Linked DNA regions of Candidatus Scalindua japonica. The protein of the gene in region 1 interacts with the protein of each later gene in a pairwise test. Links are inferred from orthologs where the notes say so. Each region holds a gene or a part of one and is shown in the gene's direction. Other genes may lie near its edges. The genes, in order: rplL, SCALIN_RS06395 and nikR.

Region 1 (2,972 bases):
AAGCGATATGTTGAATCTGGCAAACTGGTTGACAAGTCAAAGGAATACGGGGTAAAAGAGGCAGTGTCGATCGTAAAGGCGTGTAAGCAGGCTAAGTTCGATGAGATGGTTGATATTGTTATGAAGCTGGGCGTGGATCCTAAGCACTCAGATCAATTAGTTCGTGGGTCGTTCTCGTTGCCGAAGGGAATTGGTAAAGAGGTAAGAGTGGTTGTTTTCGCTAGCGGAGAGGATAAGTTAGGGCTGGCGAGAACGGCAGGTGCCGTAGAGGCTGGTAGTGATGATTTGCTTAAAAAAGTTGAAGGGGGTTGGCTGGATTTCGATGTGGCAATTGCTACGCCTGATATGATGGGAAAAGTAGGTAAGCTGGGTAGGGTTCTGGGGCCGCAGGGTAAGATGCCATCTCCAAAATCCGGTACTGTAACTAACGATATTCTTAATGCAGTAAAGGAGTTTAAGGAGGGGAAGATTGAGTATAGGACAGACGCTGGTGGAAATGTTCATGTTCCGGTGGGCAAAGTCTCCTTTCATGATGAAGATTTGATTGAGAATATCGAATCGTTTATAAAGCATATTGTGGGCAATAGGCCACCTGCGGCAAAAGGTACTTTTGTGCAGAAAATATCAATTTCGTCTTCTATGGGTCCAGGTGTAAGGGTTGCTCTGGCAGCATAGTTAAACTATTTATTAAAAAGTAATAAAAAATGTCTAAAGCATTAAAAAAATTAATTGTTGAAGAACTTGTAACTGATTATAGAGATAAGAAAAACTTCGTTTTGGTGAATTTTAAGGGAATAGATGCTCAGCAGACTAATGTACTCAAGAGGGATTTGAGTGATAAAAATATCAATTCGAGGGTTGTAAAAAATTCTCTAGCTGCCATTGCTTTCGAAGAAATAGGTATTTCCGGGCTGGGTAAGATGCTTGAGTTGCCAACGGTTGTTGCGACAAATGAAGACGATCCGGTAGAGTTGGCTAAAACATTAAAAGGATACTCTGAGGAGATATCGGGGTTTGACATTGTAGGTGGATGTGTGGATGGTGAGTTGATGTCGATTGAAGATATTGGTACCTTGGCGTCTATTCCGTCTAGAGAAGTAGTTCTAACGCAAATAGTGTTTGCAATAAATGCCCCTGCCGTTCAACTGGCAAACGTGTTCAATGCCACGGCTAATAATCTTTGTCAGGTCTTGCGCGCGATAAAGGAAAAAAAGAGTGAAGTTTAACATATAATAAAGATTGAAAGGTAAAAGGAGGAAACTATGACAACAGATACAGAATTGGAGAAGGCTGAGTATACTGAAAAAATTACCCAGGTGCTAGATCTGGTTGAGGGAATGAGTTTGCTTGAGGCTTCTCAATTAGTGAAGGCATTTGAGGAAAAATTTGGAGTTTCTGCTTCTGCTGCAATGGCTGTTCCTGTTGCGGGTATGGCGCCAGCTGCGGGTGATGCGGCTGCTGCAGAAGAAAAAAGTGAATTTGATGTTGTGCTGAAAGAGGTTGGCGCAAACAAAATTCAGGTTATTAAGGCAGTTCGTGCGGAAACTGCGCTTGGGTTAAAAGAGGCAAAGGCATTGGTGGATGCTGCTCCTAAACCGATAAAAGAGGGTGTTGCAAAAGATGACGCAGAGAAGATTAAGAAGGCCTTAGAAGATGCAGGTGCAGTTGTTGAGCTTGTGTAAGCCGTTTTTTTGAAATATACGTATCTAGAAAAAAGTATGAAAAAGATGAAAATAAGGAATTATGGTAAGGTTGCAGATGTGATCGAGTTTCCTGATTTAATTAGGACACAGACTAAATCATATTCTTCTTTCCTGCAGGAAGATGTTCTTCCGCACAAGCGTAAAGATTACGGACTGGAAGCTATTTTACGTGAGACTTTTCCGATTAAAAACTATGACGAAACGGTTGCTCTGGAGTATTTGAAATACGAAGTAGGAAAGCCTAGATACACTCCGGATGAGTGTAGGAAGTTGAAGTTGATTTACGGTAAGCCTCTTCGGGTATGGTTAAGGCTGAATATGGAGGAGCCAGTAGAGGAGGCCGTTTACCTTGGAGAAATTCCTGTGATGATTGGCGGCGGTGAGTTCATAATAAATGGAACAGAGAGGGTTATAGTAACTCAGCTTCATAGGTCGCCAGGTGTTGATTTTGTTGAGGAGTTACAGGCGGAAAAGAGGCTGCATTCCTGTAGAATTATTCCGGAAAGAGGAAGTTGGATTGAGATGGAAGTTGGTAAAAAAGGCTTATTGACCACAAGGGTGGATCAAAGTGGTAAATTTCCTGCGACTTGTTTTCTCAGGGCTATGTCGGAAAAATACTCAAAGGATGAAGATATTATCAGGCTTTTTTATGAAACGGAAACTGTTGATATTAAAGATTCGGCTTCAATAAGTGCGCTAAAAGAAAAATACATAGTGGGTCGGTTGATAAATCCGGAAACAGGTGAGATTATATTGGAAGCAGGTCGGCAAATAACGGAGGATATGGTTAGCGTAATATCAAGTTCAAATCTAAAGAAGATTGAAGTTATTACAAAAATGGATGATCCGTTGGTGCTTAATACCTTGGAAACTGATTATACAGAGTCACATGAAGATGCGTTATTAAAAGTGTATACGAGGTTTAGACCTGGAAATCCTCAGCAGTTAGATAAGGCAAGGCAGCTGTTTCATGATAAATTTTTTGATTCTAAAAGATACAAGCTTGGACTCGTTGGGCGTTTCAGGTTGAACAGAAAGCTGGGACAAGAGGTGTCTATAAATGAGATGACATTGAAGCCTGAAGATTATATAAATTCTATAAAATACATAACTACACTTAGAAAAGATGAAGGAAGTATAGATGATATAGACCATCTTGGCAATAGACGTCTTCGGACCATTGATGAGTTGTTTGGGGAGGAGTTGCGTAAAGGTTTTCTGAAGCTTAGAAGGACGGTGCAGGAAAGAATGAATATTAAAGACCATGAT
Region 2 (4,195 bases), on another replicon or contig:
AGTGACTTCCCTGAAGAGATTAGGAATTCAAATAGCAACAGTAGTCTAGATTATAATTTACCTTTCAGAGATGCCAAAAAAATAGTTGTGGAGGCATTCGAAAGGGACTTTGTAAGCAGGAAATTAGCAGAAAACGATGGAAATATAAGCAAAACTGCCGAAGCGCTCGGTATGCACAGGCAAAGCCTGCAACACAAAATTAAAGAACTAAATATGAAATAATCCTTTGACTCCGCTCAGAAGAATCACACTAAACAGTCTGAACAGTGTAATCCTGAGCGGAGCCAGAGGATCGTATTTGTTACGATAGTATTTTATAACCTGTATAATATATAATAAAAAATAGAAAGACTTCAGAATTCGTTAAGAGAGTATAATTTATGAAAAATAATTTTGTCCATTTGCATGTCCATAGTGATTACAGCCTGCTAGATGGCGCATGCAGAGTCAATGATCTGGTAGATAAAACAAAATCTTTGAACATGAAGAGTGTGGCATTGACAGACCACGGTAACATGTTTGGTGCAATTGGATTTTACGAATACGCCAGGCAAAAGGATATAAAACCAATCCTCGGGTTTGAGTCTTATGTTGCTCAGGGCAGCAGAATGACTAAAGAAGGTGGTAAACAGAAAATATACCACTTGACACTTCTGGCAGAAAACAATGAAGGGTATCGAAACCTTCTTAAACTGGCATCATCTTCCTATCTGGAAGGTTTTTATTATAAGCCTAGAATAGACAAAGAGTTAATAAACGAGTATTCAAAAGGAATAATCTGCCTGAGCGGATGTATGCAGTCAGAGATAAATCAAAACCTGTTAAATAACGATTATCAGAAGGCATTAAGCACCGCATCTCGATACAGAGATATCTTCGGCTCTGATAATTTCTATCTGGAGTTACAGAATAATAAAATTGAACGACAGGATGAGTTAGTAAGCTCAGCATTAAAAATCAGCCAAGATCTGGGATTAAAAACAGTAGCGACTAATGACATACACTATATGGAACCTGACGATTATTCTGCCCATGATGCGCTCTTATGTATAAACACGAGAAAATCCATTCATGATATCAAAAGAATGCGCATGAGCACTAACGAGTTCTACTTTAAATCACAGGAACAGATGGAAAAGACTTTTGGAGAGATACCGGATGCGTTAATGAACACATCTTTAATCGCGGATAGATGCTGTGTTGAACTGGACTTGAATACCATGCACCTGCCCCGATTTCACCCTAGGAAAGATTCTCTCTGTTACAAGCCTGGCATGACGAATAAACAGCACCTGAGAAAACTCTGCGAGCACGGCGCTTTAGAGTTATACAAAAAAATTGATAAGGTAATCAGCGACAGATTAGACCATGAGCTGAGTGTAATAGAAGAGACCAGGTTTGTTGACTATTTTCTCATAGTCTGGGACTTCATTGACTTCGCGAACAAAGAACAAATACCGGCAATAGCTCGTGGTTCAGGTGCCGGTAGTTTAGTCGCCTATCTGCTCGGAATCTCAAATATAGATCCTATAAAATATGATCTACTGTTTGAACGTTTCCTGAATGCCGAAAGACTTTCCATGCCTGACCTTGATATTGATTTCTGTGCCGATGGCAGAGACAAAGTAATTCAATATGTAAAGAAAAGATATGGAGGCGATAACAATGTCGCACAAATTGTCACCTTTGGTACTATGAAGGCCAAAGCTGTGATCAGGGATGTTGGCAGGGCCATGGACATACCGTTACCTACCGTCGATAAAATAGCAAAATTAATCCCACCCGCACTGGGAATAACATTAAAAGAGGCCCTTGAACAGGAACCGGAATTAAAAGAAATGTGTCACAGAGAACAGCAGATACAGGAGCTGTTCAATATTTCTACAAAACTCGAAGGACTTCGCAGACATGCATCTACACATGCCGCCGGCGTGGTTGTTTCCGACGAACCATTAACCAACTACATCCCTCTGGCAAAGAACAAGGATACTGTAATAACACAATTTGACGGAGAGACCCTTGTCGAGAAGATAGGTTTGTTGAAGGCTGATTTTCTTGGAGTAAGAAAGTTCTCTGTTATTGATAAAGCAAGGAAACTTATAAAGGAAACAACCGGGACAGTTATTGATATCGATAAACTTCCTATAGATGATAAGAAAACATATGACTTATTGTCCCGAGGTGATGTAAAGGGTGTTTTCCAGGTAGAGACAAGCAGAGGTTTCAGAGACCTGCTGATGAAACTAAAACCTGATAAATTTGAAGATGTTTTACCACTAGTTGCGTTATATCGGCCCGGACCGTTAGGAAGCGGAATGGTTGATACTTTCATAAATTGCAGACACGGAAGAGAAACCGTGAAATATCTCCACCCAATGCTAGAACCTTTGCTCAAAGAGACATATGGACTGATTGTTTACCAGGAGCAGGTAATGCGTATCGCAAACAAACTGGGAGGATTTACTCTTAATGAAGCTGATAATTTGAGAAAGGCAATGGGTAAAAAGAAACCGGAAGTAATGGCAAAATTCAAAGCCCAATTTTTAAATGGGGCCAAAGATAACGAAATACCAAAAAAAATTGCAGAGAAAATCTTTGAACTGATGGAATACTTTGCGGGTTACGGGTTTAATAAATCACACTCTGCCGCTTATGCTATGGTCTGCTACCAGACTGCTTACCTGAAAGCCAACTACCCAACGCAATACATGACAGCCCAGATGACGTGCGAAAAGCAGAATAATCTGAAGATTGTAGACTATATGCATGAATGTAACCGAATGGGCATTGAATTATTACCACCATGTGTAAACGAAAGCTATTCGGATTTCACAATTGTATCGGACCAACAGGTCAGGTTCGGTCTCGGGGCAATAAAAAATGTTGGTGAAAAAGCGATAGAATCAATCATTGCTGCAAGAGAAAAGGATGGTGAATATACCACAGCATTCGATTTCTGTGAACGTGTAGACCTGCGGCTGGTTAATAAGCAGGTAATGGAAAGTCTTATCAAATCGGGATGCTTTGATTCGTTGCCGGGATACCGGTCTCAATTCTTTGAAGGAATAGACACATTATTGAAAGTTGGTGCAAAATCAAATAAAGACCGCCGTATGGGGCAGATGAGCCTTTTTGGTGCACAGGAAAACACAGTGGACTTAAATGTTTTTCATAGTTTGCCTGAGACAGAGAAATGGTCTGAAAAACAACTGCTAAAAGCGGAAAAAGAGGCAATGGGACTTTATGTCAGTTCACATCCGTTAAAAAGGTATAAAGATGCAATAGAGCATTATTCAGATATAACAACCGGAGAACTTTCAGAAAAGCCGGAAGATGCCGATGTCTTGATAGGAGGAATAGTTGACAGTGTTAACCGCACTACCACTAAAAAGGGCAAACCAATTGCATATTTTACCATAGAAGATATGGAAGGGATGGTAAAATGCGTTATTTTCGAGAAAAAACTCGCCTCTCTCAATGGTCAACTCCATGCCGATGAAGTGGTTTTTGTTAAAGGGAAAGTAGGCTTCAGAGATACGGAAGCCTCAATCAGGGTCACAGAAATAATAACTCCGGAAGAAATCGAAAAAAAAATAGAGAACAAACCGCCCAAGAATGCTATAATACGCCTCAAATATGCACAAATAAATGATGATATTCTCTCGGGTTTGAAAGAAATTCTCTCGGCAAATAAAGGGCCTTGTCCTGTATTCATAAAATTCGAGGTCCCCGGTAATAAATCGGTAACAATAAAGACATCCAACGGGTATTCTATTGCGTTAAACGAAAATGTCTTTAATGGTATACGAAACCTGGTTGGTGAAGGATGTCTGGTCTCAAAGAGCGCGTGAAGGTGTAACAGTACATCCCCGTAAATACAGGGAGAGTTTTAGTAAATATGTACACTGCCCGTCATTTTATTTTACAAACTAATTATTTACCAAATAACTATTAAACTTTAAGGAAGGTATAGGTGGAAATGAAACAAGAATTAACTTACGCTTTAATAACTCCGTATAGCTTATTAAAAAGCAGAACAGGTGGCATAATATGCAGACTTTTATCTTTGTCTGATCTGGAACTTGTAGGCGCCAGAATGTACACTCCCAGCGACAAGTTCCTGGATGAATATATAAAAACTATCGAGGCTCAGAAGATGAAAGCCGTATGGAAGAAGGTAATGATAGATTATGTA
Region 3 (3,124 bases), on another replicon or contig:
AGGAGGCTTGCGGCTTCTATAGCTCACAGGAAGATAGGGATAAACTCTAATGCCATGACAGTATGGAAGGTTCCTCAGGAGAAGGTGGATGAGTGCGGAAAAATAATGGCGGCTTTTGAAGAGGTTACACATTGTTATGAACGTCCGACATTTCCAGGTTGGGAGTATAACGTATTTACCATGATTCATGGTTATACTGATGAAGAGTGTGAAAACGTTATAAACAGCATAAAAGAGAAAACCGGTCTTGACGATTACGTAATGTTATACAGTGAAAAGGAATTCAAGAAGGTAGGAGTAAGGATCTAGAAAGAGTGCAAAATATTCATTAATCCACCGGGTTATTCAGTGACGGTTCAAGTTTGCCAGAATTGAACGAAAACCACACCTGTTGTTTTTTGTGTTAATTTGTATAATTCGATTCTCTATTTATAATTTTCGAATTGCACTGCAAAATCATAATCCTGGTCTTTGATTGTCTGCATAACGGTTTGCAGATCATCTATCTTTTTTCCTGATAACCTGATTTTATCTTCCTGAATTTGTGATTGTACTTTCAGCTTCATGCCTTTTATAAGTTTTACAATCTCTTTTGCTTTATCCATAGGAATGCCTGACTGAAACGTAATAACCTGCCTTATAGTATTTCCCAGGGCTTTTTCTGTTTTTCCAAAAACAAGGGCTTTTGATGGGATTGCTCTCTTTGCAAGTTTTTCAGTCAAAATATCTGTTAAACTTTTAAGTTTATAGTCATCATCGGCGATCAACGTTATGGAGTCATCTTTATTCAAGGTGATTGACGATTTGCTTCCTTTAAAATCGTATCTTACCGCCAATTGCTTTTTGGCCTGATCTACCGCGTTCTTAACCTCGTGTATCTCTACCTTACATACAATGTCAAGTGAATGTGTATCTGCCATATTAATGTCTCCTGTATCATTTAAAGCGATTTTATGTAAATAACTTGATGTTTAGGAATCTCAATATTTATTAGACTCCCAATCAAGTTGGGAATGACAAATTCTACATTGTCATTCCCGCACCAACCCGGATAATTCCGTTCGGACGGGAAAGCGGGAATCCAGCTCGTTTTCTCCAGCAAGTGGACTTTACAAAGGTTATTTGAATACTTGCCGCTGCATAATACATGAAACATGGTATTTCGTCAAGAAGGAGATAGGGTTGAGATCTAATTATCTAATACGTTGAGAAGCGCTTTTTTTTGGATCCCACCTTGAGAAGGACGGGGAAGAGGGAGGTCATTAATCTACAGGTTTTTTTCAACGTATTGGGTTATGATGTTGAAACTACACATTGACTTTTGTGCTTATTAGTGGTACAAAATATAAAATGGTAACACGATGATAAGGTTTGCATTATGGATGATTTAGTCAGGTTTGGGGTTTCAATGGACGCCAGACTTCTCAAACAATTTGATAAGTATATAAGCCAGAAAGGTTATGCAAACAGATCAGAAGCTATCAGAGACCTGATAAGAGGCAACCTGGTGGAAGAGGAGTGGAAGGCAGGTGAAGGAGAGACTGTTGGGACTATTACCATTATCTACAACCATCACAAGCGTGAATTAACAGATACTTTGACAAACATTCAGCACAAATACCACGCTTCTATGATTTCCACCATGCACGTGCATCTTGACTCCCATAACTGCCTGGAGGTTTTAGTGGTGAAAGGCAAGGCCAGGGAAATAAAGATAGTTGCTGACAGGCTTATCGGAACAAAAGGGGTAATGCATGGAAAGCTGACAACGACTACTCTGGGTAAAGACTTTCGTTGATGTTTTTTTGTGTATCTGTGCTACAAATATTTAAATTATGCTACCTGCTATTCCTGTACTGAAATATGTACAAAAATAGATTTCTGATCAGGGTCAGGAATGGAAGATGGGCTGGACGGTAAAATAACAACAAGCGATTTAGCTGTCATTCCCGAGGAAAAACATACTTGGGCAACAGACAGGGAATCTAACCCTGATATTGAAAGGAATATAAAAGTTGCACGAAATAACTGTTATCACAATTACGGCGGCATCAATAGGCCTGATTCATACAATGCTCGGGCCTGACCACTATCTGCCTTTTATTGTAATGGCGCGGGCAAAGAAATGGTCGTTGACCAGAACAACCTTCATAACCGTTTTATGTGGGATAGGCCATGTATTGAGTTCTGTAGTTTTAGGTATAATAGGCGTCGCTCTGGGAATATCTTTAAATAAGTTAGGTGCAATTGAGTCCTTTCGCGGTGGAATTGCGGCATGGTTTCTCATAGCTTTCGGGCTGGGGTATTTTATCTGGGGAGTATTCACGGCACGAAGGAACCGTCCGCACGTACACTGGCATGCGCACGGAGACGCAAGTATGCCAATTCATAAACATAAACATCAGCATGATAGTAAAGAGCAATTACATGTTCATAAGGGAGAAAAAGCAAAGAACCTTACTCCATGGATACTATTTACCATCTTTGTATTTGGTCCCTGTGAGCCCCTGATTCCGTTACTGATATATCCTGCGGCAAAGAGCAGTACTATTGGTATGGTGCTGGTAACCGGTGTTTTCGGTGTTGTGACGATTGCAACAATGCTGAGTATTGTTATACTTCTCTCTCTGGGGGCAAATCTACTGCCTCTGGGAAGGCTGGAGCGATACACTCATGCCCTGGCAGGTGCAACCATTTGTCTCTGTGGAATAACAATTCGGTTTCTTGGACTATGATTATAAATATTTTTGTAATTGCTTTATATGTTGAGAAATATTTCCTATTTCTCGGATCTCAAGTATCGAGTCTTTTGACACCCTCCTTGAGAAGGAGGGGCAAGGGGTGGTTATAAATCAATGATTTTTTACTAGGCTATAAGATCCAGAAATTAAACTAAAAAAAAATTGATATGTACTGTATACAAGCATGCAACGTATACGAATTTTCTGAAACGGAATGTGGAATATGTTGAACTTACGTCATACCCGAATGCTTCCTTGTTTTCACGGGGAGAAGCTTATTGGATCTCTTGAGACTCTTTCATTCCGAAGAACTAAAATAGTGTGATTTCATACCGAGGATAGTCGAAGAATAGCTACCTTACTTGTACAAACAGGTTAAATTA

What was found.
Region 2: the proteins of rplL (region 1) and SCALIN_RS06395 interact in binary tests that used the Escherichia coli proteins (3 or more experiments, as listed by UniProt). The link is inferred for Candidatus Scalindua japonica from one-to-one orthologs.
Region 3: the proteins of rplL (region 1) and nikR interact in binary tests that used the Escherichia coli proteins (3 or more experiments, as listed by UniProt). The link is inferred for Candidatus Scalindua japonica from one-to-one orthologs.

What each region holds. Positions count from the first base shown.
Region 1 is NZ_BAOS01000029.1:29,375-32,346, forward strand. The notes cover bases 159-2,972. They hold rplL (50S ribosomal protein L7/L12), read left to right. Parts: upstream 159-1,262; coding sequence 1,263-1,682; downstream 1,683-2,972. Other genes in these bases: rplA (50S ribosomal protein L1), read left to right, coding at 159-675; rplJ (50S ribosomal protein L10), read left to right, coding at 705-1,226; rpoB (DNA-directed RNA polymerase subunit beta), read left to right, coding at 1,728-2,972. Also shown: more of rplA, read left to right, coding at 1-158. UniProt on the Escherichia coli protein: The binding site for several of the GTPase factors involved in protein synthesis (IF-2, EF-Tu, EF-G and RF3). Is thus essential for accurate translation.
Region 2 is NZ_BAOS01000010.1:92,443-96,637, forward strand. What follows is about bases 15-4,051. They hold SCALIN_RS06395 (DNA polymerase III subunit alpha), read left to right. Parts: upstream 15-380; coding sequence 381-3,851; downstream 3,852-4,051. Other genes in these bases: SCALIN_RS06390 (sigma-54-dependent transcriptional regulator), read left to right, coding at 15-222; SCALIN_RS06400 (nucleoside-diphosphate kinase), read left to right, coding at 3,980-4,051. In the rest of the region: more of SCALIN_RS06390, read left to right, coding at 1-14; more of SCALIN_RS06400, read left to right, coding at 4,052-4,195. UniProt on the Escherichia coli protein: DNA polymerase III is a complex, multichain enzyme responsible for most of the replicative synthesis in bacteria. This DNA polymerase also exhibits 3' to 5' exonuclease activity. The alpha chain is the DNA polymerase catalytic subunit.
Region 3 is NZ_BAOS01000017.1:46,735-49,858, reverse strand. What follows is about bases 123-3,088. They hold nikR (nickel-responsive transcriptional regulator NikR), read left to right. Parts: upstream 123-1,378; coding sequence 1,379-1,798; downstream 1,799-3,088. Other genes in these bases: SCALIN_RS10235 (sulfite exporter TauE/SafE family protein), read left to right, coding at 2,016-2,735; SCALIN_RS10250 (YajQ family cyclic di-GMP-binding protein), read right to left, coding at 426-920; ahbB (siroheme decarboxylase subunit beta), read left to right, coding at 123-309. Also shown: more of ahbB, read left to right, coding at 1-122. UniProt on the Escherichia coli protein: Transcriptional repressor of the nikABCDE operon. Is active in the presence of excessive concentrations of intracellular nickel.